DNA from 3 places in the Mesorhizobium sp. M1163 genome. Region 2 is predicted to be linked to each of the others. Evidence: predicted binding sites of a transcription regulator. Region 2 holds the regulator's gene; each other region holds the start of a gene.
What was found. The regulator PhoB, encoded in region 2, activates phosphate uptake and scavenging genes when phosphate is short. The targets are predictions, from matches to a motif close to TGTCATNNANCTGTCAT.
Positions count from the first base shown of each region.

Region 1: the regulator PhoB is predicted to act here: its motif matches at 2,778-2,794, upstream of NKH43_RS18935 (RNA degradosome polyphosphate kinase).
Region 3: the regulator PhoB is predicted to act here: its motif matches at 1,198-1,214, upstream of NKH43_RS09840 (esterase-like activity of phytase family protein).

Region 1 is NZ_JAMYMF010000019.1:70,771-75,293, forward strand. Features, by position in the region: gene ppx (exopolyphosphatase) at 1-503, opposite strand, end outside; gene NKH43_RS18935 (RNA degradosome polyphosphate kinase) at 503-2,704, opposite strand; gene NKH43_RS18940 (zinc-finger domain-containing protein) at 2,855-3,100, shown strand; gene NKH43_RS18945 (FAD-dependent monooxygenase) at 3,120-4,325, shown strand; gene NKH43_RS18950 (TIGR02117 family protein) at 4,520-4,523, opposite strand, start outside.
Region 2 is NZ_JAMYMF010000026.1:53,322-57,844, reverse strand. Features, by position in the region: gene pstB (phosphate ABC transporter ATP-binding protein PstB) at 1-37, shown strand, start outside; gene phoU (phosphate signaling complex protein PhoU) at 70-777, shown strand; gene phoB (phosphate regulon transcriptional regulator PhoB) at 794-1,483, shown strand; gene NKH43_RS23265 (ROK family protein) at 1,493-2,737, opposite strand; gene xylF (D-xylose ABC transporter substrate-binding protein) at 3,024-4,064, shown strand; gene NKH43_RS23255 (sugar ABC transporter permease) at 4,207-4,523, shown strand, end outside.
Region 3 is NZ_JAMYMF010000008.1:22,854-27,376, forward strand. Features, by position in the region: gene NKH43_RS09830 (sugar ABC transporter substrate-binding protein) at 1-36, opposite strand, end outside; gene NKH43_RS09835 (TIM barrel protein) at 78-1,067, opposite strand; gene NKH43_RS09840 (esterase-like activity of phytase family protein) at 1,315-2,793, shown strand; gene NKH43_RS09845 (L,D-transpeptidase) at 2,941-3,729, opposite strand; gene NKH43_RS09850 (hypothetical protein) at 4,093-4,305, shown strand; gene NKH43_RS09855 (MATE family efflux transporter) at 4,309-4,523, shown strand, end outside.

The sequences.
Region 1 (4,523 bases), on a different contig from region 2:
AACGGCAGGGTGATGCCGTCACCGATCGCCTCTCCGTCGATATCGATCAGTTCGAGGCTGCCGCCGCCAAGATCGCCGGCGATGCCGTTGGCCGGGTGGAAACCGGAGATGACGCCGAGCGCCGAATAATGGGCTTCCTCGCGGCCGCTCAGCACCTGGATCTCGGTCTTGAGTACATCCTCGGCGCGGTGGATGAAGTCGGGGCCGTTGACCGCCTCACGGGCGGCGGCGGTCGCCAACACATACATGCGCTCGGCGCCGGCCTGGTCGGAGAGCGCGCGGAAACGGCGGAACTCTTCCATCGAGCGCGTCACCGCCTCGGGATCGAGCTTTCCGGTCGAAACGATGCCGCGGCCGAGGCCGGCGAGCATCTTTTCGTTGAACAGCAAGGTCGGCGAGCGCGCCAGCCCTTCATAGATGACAAGACGGATCGAGTTCGACCCGATATCGATGATGGACAGCGGTCGGCGGTCCTGAAGCCGGCCCTGGGACGCTGAAATCATCAGCCCGTCGCTGCGTTCTGTTTCTTGCGGCGCTTGAACTGCGCGATGCGCTTGGGCGCATGCGACTTCAACGCATCGCCCCGTCCGGACAGGCTCGGATTGGTCATGAAATATTCCTGCGCGTTGAACGGTTCCTCGCCCTCCTCCAGCACAACGCGCCGGGAGGTTCCGTCAGCCAATACGTCGAAACTTTGCTGGTTGTCCATGATGTTGCCGAGCATGATCTGGCCGAGCACCTGTTCATGCACAGTTGGATTGGTGATCGGCACCATGGTCTCGACCCGGCGGTCGAGATTGCGCGGCATCAAATCGGCCGAGGAGATGTAGACGATCGCCCCGTCCGAGGGCAGGCCGTGGCCGTTGCCGAAGCAATAGATGCGGCTGTGCTCGAGGAAGCGGCCGACGATCGACTTCACCCTTATGTTCTCCGACAGGCCCGGCACCTGCGGTCTCAGGCAGCAGATGCCGCGCACGACGAGATCGATCTCGACGCCGGCGCGGCTGGCATCGTAGAGCGCATCGATGATGATCGGATCGACCAGCGCATTCATCTTCATCCAGATGCGAGCCGGCCTGCCATCCAGCGCGTGGCCGATCTCGTCCGAAATATGCTTGAGGATGCGGTTGCGCAGCGTGAACGGCGATATGGCCAGCCGCATCTGCTCGGCCGGCTCGGCATAGCCGGTGATGAAATTGAACAATTGCGCGACATCGCGCGCGATCGTCGGATCGGTGGTGAAGAAGGACAGGTCGGTGTAGATGCGCGCGGTGACCGGGTGGTAATTGCCGGTGCCGAGATGCACGTAATTGCGTAGCCTGCCATCCTCGCGCCGCACCACCAGCGACATTTTCGCGTGGGTCTTCAATTCGAGAAAGCCGAAGACGACCTGGACTCCGGCGCGCTCGAGGTCGCGCGCCCAGCGGATGTTGGCCTCCTCGTCGAAGCGCGCCTTTAGCTCGACCAGCGCCGTCACCGACTTGCCGGCCTCGGCGGCGTCGACCAAAGCCCGCACGATCGGGCTGTCGTTGGAGGTGCGGTAGAGCGTCTGCTTGATCGCCACCACTTCCTGATCGGCCATCGCCTGGCGCAGGAACTGCACCACCACGTCGAAGGATTCGTAGGGGTGGTGGACGATGATGTCCTTCTCGCGGATGGCGGCAAAGCAATCGCCACCATGCTCGCGGATGCGCTCCGGGAAGCGCGGATTGTAGGGCGTGAACTTCAGATCGTCGCGAGCGACGGCGACGATCTCCGAGATCTGGCTAAGCGCCAGCGGACCGGTAAGCACGCTGATGCGGCTGGCCGAGACGCCAAGCTCGCCGGCGACGAAGTCGCGCAATTCGGACGGCATCAGCCTGTCGAACTCGATCCGGATGACCGAGCCGCGGCGGCGACGCTTCAGCGCCGTCTCGAACAGCCGCACCAGATCTTCGGATTCTTCCTCGACCTCGATATCGCTGTCGCGGATGATGCGGAACGTGCCGGAGCCCTTGACCTCGTAGCCGGGGAACAGCTTGCCGATGTAGAGACTGACCGCCTCTTCGAGCGGAACGAAGCGGACGTGATGCTTGCGATCCGGCAAGCGGATGAAGCGCCTCAGCGCTACCGGCAGGCGCAAAAGCGCGCTCATTTCCTCGCCGTTCTTGCGGTGGCGCAATTGCAGCGCCATCGAGAAACCGAGATTGGGAATGAACGGAAACGGATGCGCTGGGTCGATCGACAGCGGCGTCAGGACCGGAAACACCTGCTCCTGGAAATGGTCCTCGAGCCAGGTCTTCTCGTCCTTGGTCAGCGCATCGCGGGTGATGCTCTCGATGCCTTCCTTGTTGAGCTGCAGCATCAGCGCCGAAAGGCTGTTCTGCTGGTCCTCCTGCAGGCGCTCGACCTCGCGCAACAGCTGTTCGAGCTGCTGCTCGGGGGTGCGCCCGTCCGGGCTCTTCAGCACGATGCCCTCGCGCACCTGGCCGGCAAGACCGGCGACGCGGACCATGAAGAACTCGTCGAGATTGGCCGCCGATATCGACAGGAAGCGAACGCGCTCGAGCAGCGGATGATTGGCGTTCAGCGATTCCTCGAGCACGCGCCGATTGAATTGCAGCCAGGAAAACTCGCGGTTGACGAAGCGGTCAGGATTGCCGCCTTCGCGGCTCGCAGCCTCGATGGTGATGAATTCGTTCTGGACCGGCTTCAGTTCGTTCATAGTTCCTGCTCTTCTCACACCCGTCCGCGGATTACGGTGTTAACCGGCTTAACTTATCCTCTGACAGGCTTTTGCGACAGTTTCATTTCATCGATCTTGCAAAGAGACGGGTTATGATCCAGATGCAATCGACAAGATCAGGAGACGACGATGGCAGGCGGTTCCATTCCCCATTTCCAGAACGATGCGGGCTATCCGGCAATCGACATCGGCGTCAAGGAATTCATGTGCACCGGCGCCAATCCGCCTTTCGACCATCCGCATGTATTTCTCGACATGGGCGACGACAATGAAAAGGTCTGCCCCTACTGCTCGACGCTCTATCGCTATTCGCCGAAGCTGAAGGCATTGGAAACGGTGCCGCCGGGCTGCCTTTATATCGACCAGGCCGCCTGATTCTCCTGCGACAAGCCTGATGCAGGAAACGCAGTCCCGGCAGGTCGTCATCGCCGGGGCGGGCGTTGCCGGGCTGACCGCGGCACTGGCCTTCGCCGAGCGCGGCTATCGGATAAAACTGTTCGAACAGGCGCAGCACCTCGAGGCTGCCGGCGCCGGCATCCAGTTGTCGCCCAACGCGACACGCATTCTTCGACAACTCGGCGTACTCGATCGGCTGCTGCCGACGGCGGTGCGGCCGGAGGCGGTTGTGCTCAAGGATGCCGCCACGCTGGGCGAGCTGGCGCGCGTACCGCTTGGCCCGGCCGCCGAAACGCGCTGGGGGGCACCCTATCTCGTCGCCCACCGCGCCGATCTGCAGTCAGCGCTGATGCAGCGGGTTTCGGAGCAGCCCGGGATCGAACTGGTCGCTGGCGCGCGGGTGACCGACATCGCAGCCGGACCGAAAGCTGTTGCCGTCACCGCATCGGCTGATGGCGAAACGGTCGAGGCTGGCTGTCTGCTGATCGGCGCGGATGGCGTCTGGTCGTCGGTGCGAGAACAACTGGCCCGCAAAGCGGCCGAATTCGGTAGTAGCCGGTTTTCAGGTGAGCTGGCGTGGCGCGCCACCGTCGGTGCCGACAGCCCTGCTGGCCAAGCCTTTGCAGCGATCGGTGCGCCCGATTGCGTTACCGCATTCCTCTATCCCGGCTTCCATATGGTCGCCTATCCGGTCAGCCGTGGCACTGCCTTCAACCTCGCCGCCTTCACCAGGGGCGAGCGCATCGCCGAGGGCTGGTCGGGGCATGCCAACCCCGCCATCCTCGTCAGCGCCATGCGCGGTACCGCGCCGGCGCTGGTCCGTCTGGCGAGCGAGGCGGCGCCGTGGACGGCATGGCCGATCCACACCGTCGAGCAGCGGCGGTGGACGACACCGGAAGGCGTCGCGCTGATCGGCGATGCGGCGCATGCGATGACGCCCTTTGCCGCACAGGGCGCGGCGATGGCGATCGAGGACGCGGCGACGCTTGCCGGCTTCGTTGCCACCTCGCCTGCCGATCTCAGCGGCGCGCTTGCCGCTTGGGAACAGGCGCGGCGGCCGCGCGTCGCCCAGGTCGCCCGCCGCGGCGCGGTCAACCGCCTCGCCTGGCACGCGGCCGGGCCGGTGGCGATGGCCCGCAACCTGTTCCTGGCGATGCGCTCACCCGAAAAGCTCGCCGCCGATCTTGATTGGCTTTATGGCTAGCGGGCGCGCGAGTCTGGGGATCGGCGATAAAAAGCTCGATAGGCCGGCGGGACAGCGCCCCCCTCTGTCCTGCCGGACATCTCCCCCACAAGGAGGGAGATTGGCAGTTTCGGCGCCTTGCTAGGTCCTGCGACGTTAGAGATTGGCGAAAGGAGGGCTCGAAGGATCGCGGCGTTGATCAGCCGGAACCCTCTTCAA
Region 2 (4,523 bases):
GCGCACGCAGGATTACATCACCGGCCGCTTCGGCTGAGCCGTTCCGATCATGCATATAAGGACAGGACCATGGGCGAACACACAGTCGCTTCTTTCGACGAGGATCTCGAGCAGATCAGCAAGCTGATCCGCGACATGGCCGACCTCGCCGGTTCGATGGTCGGCGGGGCGACCAAGGCCCTGTTGAATTCTGACAACGTGCTGGCGCAACGCGTCGTTTCCGACGATGCCATCATGGATGCGCGTCAACGCGAACTGGACGACCGCGCCATCACCCTGATCGCCAAGCGCCAGCCGATGGCCCACGATCTGCGCCATGTCGTCGGGGCGATCCGCATGGCCGGCGATCTCGAACGCATCGGCGACCTTGCCAAGAATATCGCCAAGCGTGTGAGTGCGGTCGGCCTTAGCGTCACACCGCGCGACCTATCGCATTCCATCGATGCGATGGCGCAGCTGGTGCTCATCCAGGTGCAGGGCGTCATCGAGGAGTATGCTGCAGGCGATGCGGCCGCGTTGGCCAAGCTACGCGCCGCCGACGAGCGCATCGACGTCAAATATACGTCGGTGTTCCGCGAACTGTTGACCTACATGATGGAAGACCCGCGCAACATCACCGCTTGCACGCATCTGCTGTTCTGCGCCAAGAATCTGGAGCGGATCGGCGACCATGTCACCAACATCGCCGAAAATGCGTATTATGTGCTGACCGGCGAGCAATTGCCGGTCAATCGTCCGAAGCAAGACGAAACGACAATGTCCGCACCGGCGACATGATGGGGGTGCCCAGCCGATGATCGCACCACGCATAATGGTGGTGGAGGACGAGGAGCCGTTGGGTGTGCTGCTCCGCTACAATCTCGAATCCGAAGGCTACCAGGTCGAGGTGGTGACACGCGGCGACGAAGCCGAGATCCGTTTGCAGGAGAATGTGCCCGATCTTCTGGTGCTCGACTGGATGATACCAGCGGTTTCCGGCATCGAGCTCTGCCGCCGGTTGCGGGTGCGCCCCGAAACCGAACGGCTGCCGATCATCATGCTGACCGCGCGCGGCGAGGAGAGCGACCGGGTACGCGGTCTTTCGACCGGCGCCGACGACTATCTGGTCAAACCGTTTTCGACACCGGAATTCATGGCCAGGGTCAAGGCGCTGCTGCGCCGCGCCAAGCCGGAAGTGCTGTCCAGCGTGCTGAAGGTCGGCGACATCGTGCTCGATCGCGAATCGCACAGGGTGTATCGCAAGAAGACCGAGATCCGGCTCGGGCCGACCGAATTCCGGTTGCTCGAATTCATGATGCGGCATCCGGGCCGCGTCTTCTCGCGCAGCCAGTTACTCGATAATGTCTGGGGCGAGACGATCTATATCGACGAACGCACCGTCGACGTGCATGTCGGGCGGCTGCGCAAAGCCGTCAACAACGGCCGCATGCCTGATGTCATCCGCACCATCCGCGGTGCCGGCTACGCGATCAGGGAAGATTGACCCGCCCAGTCAGGCTACGTTCTTTCTGACGCCGGGCCTCATTTGCGCGCCCGGCGCGAAAATCTGCTGGTCGACGAAGCTTAACGCCCGCATTGCACAGCCTTCGCGGATCAGCGGCAATTCGTTCGGCTCGGTATCGAAGGAGATCGAGCCCGAATGCTGGCCGCCGGCGGTCTGGGCGATGGCCTTCCGCAAGGCCGGCTCGATCAGATCAAAGGCGGCGGCACTGGCGCCGACCATTGCGACCGGTGCCGGATCGATCAGCGCGAACAGCGAGCCGAGACCGAAACCCAGCGCTTCGCCGGCCTTGCGGTAGGCTTCGCGTTCCGGCCCGTCCTTCTCGCGCGCCCGAACCGCCAGCGCGCGCATGTCGGCGTCGCTGACGTCGGCGACCGGTTGGCTGTCTTCGCTCATCTGCGTGGCGTTGCGCCAGATGGCGTAATTGCCGGCATAGGCCTCGATGCAGCCGCGCCGCCCGCAACGGCAGAGCGCGCCGCCCGGACGATGGATCATGTGGCCAAACTCGCCGCCCGAGGAATGCGTGCCGGTGAACAGCTCGCCCTTCAACACCAGCCCCATGCCGATGCCGTGCGAAAGCAGGATGGCGATGAAGTCGTCGCGATAGCGATCCGGATCGCGCCAGCGCAAAGCCACCGCCATCATATTGCAGTCGTTCTCCACCGTGGCCGGGATGCCGAATTCATCTTCCAGCATGTCGGCAAAGGCGATGTCCGTCTGGGGCGTGATCGGCGACCACAGCATGGCGCGTGCAGGGGAGTCGGTAATTCCCTGAATCGCCAGGGCGATGCGGGCGACACTGCGGACGTCAAGATCTGGATCGTCCAGCCGGCGCCGGACGATGGCCATGCATTCGCGGATCAGTTCGTCGCGCGGCATGGTCAGCGTGTCCAGCCGGCGCTGTTCCTCGGCGACCACCTGCCCCGCATAGTCGATGATGGCGGCCGACAGGAAATTCAGCGACAACACCACGGTCAGCACCGCCGCCGCTTCCGGATTGAGGGCGAGGCCGACCTGCGGACGACCGCGTTTCAACGAAACGGGTTCGCTTGCCTTGCTCTCGGCGAGGATGCCTTCCCGTATCAGGTCGGAGGAGATCGCCGATATGGTCGAATGGCTGAGGCCGGTGGTTGCGGCGATCTCCGTACGCGATGGCTGGCCGGCCCGGCGCACGGCCGAGATCACCATCGCCCGGTTGCGCCGGCGCAAATCGTCATGGCGGATTCCGACCGACATCGTTTTGCTTTCCTCCCGGTTTGCCGCGGCCGCTCATGAACCGGAAGCCGTCGGTAATGCCGACAAATAGTGTCGGATGAGGCAAATAGTGTCAGATGCAGGTGGCGCTGTCATCGTTTATTCCGAAGCTCGAAAAAAGTCGCAGCAACATCAAAATCCATCAGAATCGATGTTGACAGCAGCGGGAGATCGGGCCAGTATTTTTTCGAGGCTCGAAAAAATTAGCGCCTCTAAGCTGGCCTTTGGGGCCAATTGGTCACGCCGTACGCGGCGCAGGGAGGATATGATGAAGAAATTCACGACCGCCATTCTGGCGGGTGTCGCCATGACGCTGGCGCTTGCGTCGGTGGCGCAGGCTAAGGACAAGGTCATCGGCGTTTCCTGGTCGAACTTCCAGGAAGAGCGCTGGAAGACCGACGAAGCCGCAATGAAGGCGGCCATCGAGGCTGCCGGCGACAAGTATATCTCCGCCGACGCACAGTCCAATCCGGGCAAGCAGCTCACCGACGTCGAGAGCCTGATCTCGCAGGGCGCCAACGCACTGATCATCCTGGCGCAGGACGCCTCGGCGATAGGGCCGGCCGTGCAAAAGGCGCTGGACGAAGGTATTCCGGTTGTCGGCTACGACCGGCTGATCGAGAACAAGGACGTCTTTTACCTGACCTTCGACAACAAGGAAGTCGGCCGCATGCAGGCCCGCGACGTGTTCAAGGTGAAGCCGGAAGGCAACTATGTCTTCATCAAGGGCTCGGGCGCCGATCCGAATGCCGATTTCCTTTTTGCCGGTTCGATGGAAGTGCTGAAGGACGCCATCGACAGCGGCAAGATCAAGAATGTCGGCGAGGCCTATACCGACGGCTGGCTGCCGGCCAACGCCCAGAAGAACATGGAACAGTTCCTGACCGCGAACGACAACAAGGTCGATGCGGTGGTCGCCGCTAACGACGGCACTGCCGGCGGCGTCGTCGCCGCACTGACGGCGCAAGGGTTGGCTGGATCGGTTCCGGTCTCGGGCCAGGACGGCGACCACGCCGCGCTGAACCGCATCGCGCTCGGCACACAGACGGTCTCGGTGTGGAAGGACGCGCGCGAGCTCGGCAAGAACGCCGCCGAGATCGCCTCGCAATTGGCCGACGGCAAGCAGATGACCGACATTGCCGGCGTGAAGGATTTCACCACGCCCGGCGGCAACACCGTAAAGTCCCTGTTCCTGACCCCGGTCGCCATCACCAAGGACAACCTCAACGTCGTCATCGACGCCGGCTGGATCAAGAAAGAAGAGGTCTGCGCGGGCGTGGCGGCGGGCGCTGTTCCGGTCTGCAACTGATCCGAGTTTCCGAGAAGTCCGAACGCCGCGGCCGCTTGCCGCGGCGTTTTTTCAAGAAAGAATTGTTTTTCCGCTTCCGGCGGATAACTTCTAGGCTGCTTCCGGCATCCGCGGCAGACGGCAACCCGGCGGGAGAAACATCATGACCGACACGACTTCCAACACGCCGGTCGACAGCTCGACGGCAGACCGGGCGCGGGAATCGGAGGCCGGCGTCGTTGCCCGATTTCTCAAGGCAACCGAACTCGACACGCGCATGCTCGGCATGGTCGGCGCGCTGCTGGTCATCTGGGTCGGGATCCACATACTGTCGGGCGGGCTCTTCCTGACGCCGCGCAATCTCTGGAACCTTTCGGTGCAGACCTCGTCGGTGGCGATCATGGCGACCGGCATGGTGCTGGTCATCGTGATGCGTAACATCGATCTTTCCGTCGGCTCCGTGGAAGGCGTGATCGGCAT
Region 3 (4,523 bases), on a different contig from region 2:
CAGGGCAGCGGTAGCGGTGACGAGCAGAAATTTCATGGTCTTTCCTCCCTTGTTGAAAAACGGTGATGGCGCCGGCCTCAGCTGTCCGGCCCGAGCATGGCTTCCTGGATGATGGCCTGCGACGCGACCGCGTCCTGACGATCGACGGCGGCTGACAGGCGGTTGTCCTTTTCCAGCCGCTCGACGACGCGCAGCATGCGCTTGACGGTGGCGATGTTGACTTCGCATTCGTGGACGGGATCGAGCCCGGTCATGTCGGGGAACGTGTCGAAGTAGATGGCCCCGGCATAGCCGTCGCGGCGGATCTGCCTGAGCAGCTCGATCGTCTGCAGCGTGTGCACGGCACCGACCATCAGGCCGTCGTCGCGCTTGGCGTAGCCGTCGTTGAGGTGCACGCCGAGCAGCTTGCTGTGCCGTGCTATGAGGGCGGCAGCGAAAGCCGGCTGCTCGTCGGCATAGAGCACGTGAGCGAAATCGAGCGTCACGCCGAGATTGGGCAGGCCGATCTCGCGGATCGCCAGCAATGTCGTCGCCGCATCGGGCATCAGGCTGTAGGAGCGCGGCTCGTTGGGTTTGTATTCAAGGCTAATCTGGCAGCCCGGATCATGCGCCGCTACTTCACGAATGCCATCGATTTCGTGTTGCCAGAGTGTTGCGTAGTCAGCCTGGAAGGCGTAGTCGAAGCCATCCTGCCCGAGCCACAATGTCATCAGGCTGGCGCCGGCCTCGCGCGCGGCGTCGATGCCGGCCTTGGTCAGGTCGATGGCCTCGCGGCGAACGGAAGGATCCGGATTGGTGAAGGCGCCGAGCTTGAAGGCCGGATTAGAGTAGTAGCGCATGGCGAAGCCATTGATGGAAAGCCCGAGATCGCCGAGTTTGCGTGCCATTTCCGCAGGTTTTTCATCGACATGGTCGGGGAAGTTGAGGTCGAGATCGGTCAATTCCGCAACCTTCGCCGCACGCGCCGCCATTTGCAGCATGGACGGTTTACCAACAAGATCAGGCCACTCGGCCTGTGGCCGCGAGGCAAAGGAATTGAGGCGGGTAGCGAAACGACAGACTGTCATCGGTGACCTTTCATTGTCATAACTTCACATAAGAATGATTATTTGTAAAGTTGTTAATTGCTCTCGGTGGCGACGGATTCGCCATGCCCGGGCTAGTTGCGACCACATGAGGCCCAGGCAAGCGCAGCACTGTCACGCAAGTATCATGTTCGCGTCCTAGATCGCTTCTCCGAAGGCTTTCGCGGCATTCTCGATGCGACGCGGCGCTTTTTCAGATCCCGGCTGTTTTGTCACAAAGAGGATTTCCATGAAAAACCTGCACCGAAACGCGTCCCTCGCAGTCGCGCTGGCGATGTTCACCGCCTTGACTCCGGCCTTGGCTGAAAACGCAGCGACCGTCGGCGGCGTCAGCTTCGTCAACAAGGGCCTGGTCGGTGTCGGTCGCATCCCGGCCAGCCAAAGGGACAAGTTCGGCGAGACGTTTGGCTCCGGCTCGGGCATGGCGATCGACGCTGCCGGCTGGACGCATGGCGCCGATGGCTATAAGGGCTCGCTGTGGCTGCTGCCGGATCGTGGCTACAATGTCGTCGGCACCACCGATTACCGTCCGCGCATCAACACGATTGCCATCGAATTCGCCCCGATCGCACCGGGTGCGGCACCAGCCGCCGGCCAGGAACAGTCGGGCCTCAAGGCAACCCTTGCCGACACCATGCTTTTGACCGACGACAAGGGCGCCGACGCAACCGGCCTCGATCCGCTCAACGGCGTGCGCGCCGCGACCGACGACATGCCGATCCTGCCCGAAGCCAACGGCAAGCTCGCGCTCGATAACGAGGCGATCGTGCGGCTGCCCGACGGCACCATGTTCATCTCGGACGAATATGGTCCGAACATCTACCACTTCTCCGCCGATGGGCGTCTGATGTCGGCAACGCAGTCGCCGGCGGCGCTTGTCCCGATGCGTCATGGAACGCCGAACTTCGCGTCCAACAATCCGGGACCGGGCGCGGCAGACCCAGATCCGACGGCTCCCGAAACCGGCCGTCAGAACAACCAGGGCCTCGAAGGCATGGCACTGACGCCGGACGGGAAGTTCCTGATCGCTGTGCTGCAATCGGCCCCCAGACAGGATGGCGGCGATTCCGCTTCGACGCGCCAGAACACGCGCGCGCTGGTCTACGATGCCTCGGATCCGGCCCAACTCAAGCTTGCGCATGAATATGTTGTGCCGCTGCCGGTGTTCACCGATGCCAAGGGCAAGACCAAGATTGCCGCGCAGAGCGAAATCGTGGCTCTGTCGGACAAGACCTTCCTGATGCTGGCGCGCGACAGCGGCAACGGCCAGGGGGTGAAGGGCGACACCTCGCTCTATCGCGAGATCAGCGTCGTCGATGTGTCGGCGGCAACCGACATCGCCGGCACCGAGTTCGACAAGGACAAGCCGGTTGCGCCCAAAGGTGAGCTCGATCCCTCGGTGACGCCGGCCAAGCTGACGCCGTTCATCGACATCAACGACAAGACCGAGCTCGGCCGCTTCGGGCTGCACAATGGCGCGCCCAATGACCGCAACAACCTTTCGGAGAAGTGGGAGGCGATGTCGGTGGTGAGCGTCCTCGATCCAACACGGCCCGACGACTATTTCCTGTTCGTCGCCAACGACAATGACTTTCTCACCCAGGACGGCTTCCAGGTCGGCGCGGCCTACAAGGCCGAAGATGGCGCCGATGTCGACACGATGTTCCTGGTCTATCAGGTCACGCTTCCAGGCCTCGCCGGGAAGTAGCGACACCCCCAGGCAGGCGGATGCGCCGAACGCGTCCGCCTGCCTGGCACGATCGAACGGTCGGGCCCTTCAGTTGCGGCTCGCCGGCACAAGGATTGTGTTCTAGTGGGTTTGCAAAACCTAAGACTGATGATCCGTCGAAGGCACTTACCTCAACATCTCCGCGTCCTTTGGCACGCCCGCATCGATCGGCTCGGCCGTCCTGTCCGACACGGCGGCGATCTTCCCGGCGGCCGACAGGTTCGGGCGCACGAAGACCGGCGCGACGCCGTCGACGCGGCTGTAGAGGTCGATAATGTCCTGATTCATGAAGCGCACACAGCCGGAGGAAGCGTTCTTCCCGATGGAATCCCACTCCGGCGTGCCGTGCAGCCGGTACATCGTGTCCTTGCCGTCGCGGAAGAGATATAGCGCGCGTGCGCCCAGCGGGCTGTGCGGGCCGGGCGGCATGCCGTCCTTGTATTTCGCCAGTTCCGGCCGGCGCTGGATCATCTCCGGCGGCGGCGTCCAGACCGGCCACTTCTTCCTCGCCTGAACCACGGCGCTGCCGGTCCATCCGAAACCGGCCTTGCCGAGGCTGACGCCATAGCGAATTGCCTTGCCGCCGTCGCGCACCAGATAGAGGAAGTGCTCGGAGGTATCGACGACGATCGTGCCGGGTTTTTCTCCGGTCGGATCGGACACGATTTGGCGCACGAATTTCGGATCGACCTTGGCTACCGGGATTGCCGGCAGTTGATAGCCCTCGTCGACGCGCGCCGCATACATACTTGCGGCATCGCCGAAAGCCGGATCGCTTGGCGCCGCGGTCACTGGCGGCGCCGCTACGTCCGTCGTGGTGCACGCCGAAAGAGCCACGGAGGCCGCGCCCAAAGCGGATGCACCAAGAAACGCACGCCGGTTCAGGCGCTCAAAAAACAGCGGAATATCGGACATGAACCCCCGGCTTGCCCATGAGATCCAGGAAAGATGCGGCCCCACGCGTGCAGGATCAATATACGATTCCGGAAGCTTTGAGAACATGATTGGATCAAGGCACGCCAGGCGGAATTCGCAACGCTGCGTCGACCTGTCTCGTTAAATCGGCAATCATTGCGGACCGGACTCAAGATAAGCCTTCGCCGAGTTGCCTGCCATGGACGACAAGATGCCCGCACGCCGGCGGACCAGCGACCTCACCAGTGGACCTATCCCGCGTACATTGCTGCTGTTCGCCCTGCCGGTGCTCGGCTCCAATGTTCTGCAGTCGCTCGCATCGCCGGCTCGGCCACCTCGACGCTGATCGGCCAGACGGTAAGCGTGCTTGCCATCCTGATCGTGCTTTATGCGCGCAAGCACCCGCTGCGGCTGGCCGGCGCCAATCTTGCTCTGCTGCGGCCGGACCCGGCGCTGCTGCGCATTGTCGTCTTCAAGGGCGTGCCGATGGGCCTGCAGATGATCGTCGTCTCGTCCGCGGCGCTGACTGTGATGGGCATGGTCAATGCCTACGGCTCGCAGGTCGCGGCTGCCTAGGGCATAGCCGCCCAGCTCTGGACCTATATCCAGATGCCGGCGCTCGCCATCGGCGCCGCGGTCTCGTCCATGGCGGCGCAAAATGTCGGCGCCGGGCGCTGGGACCGGATCGGCCGCATCGCCGCGTCCGGCGTCGGCTTCAACCTTGTGCTTACCGGCGTGCTTGTCGCGCTGCTGTTCGTATTCGATCGCGCGGTGCTCAGCCTCTTCCTCAGCAG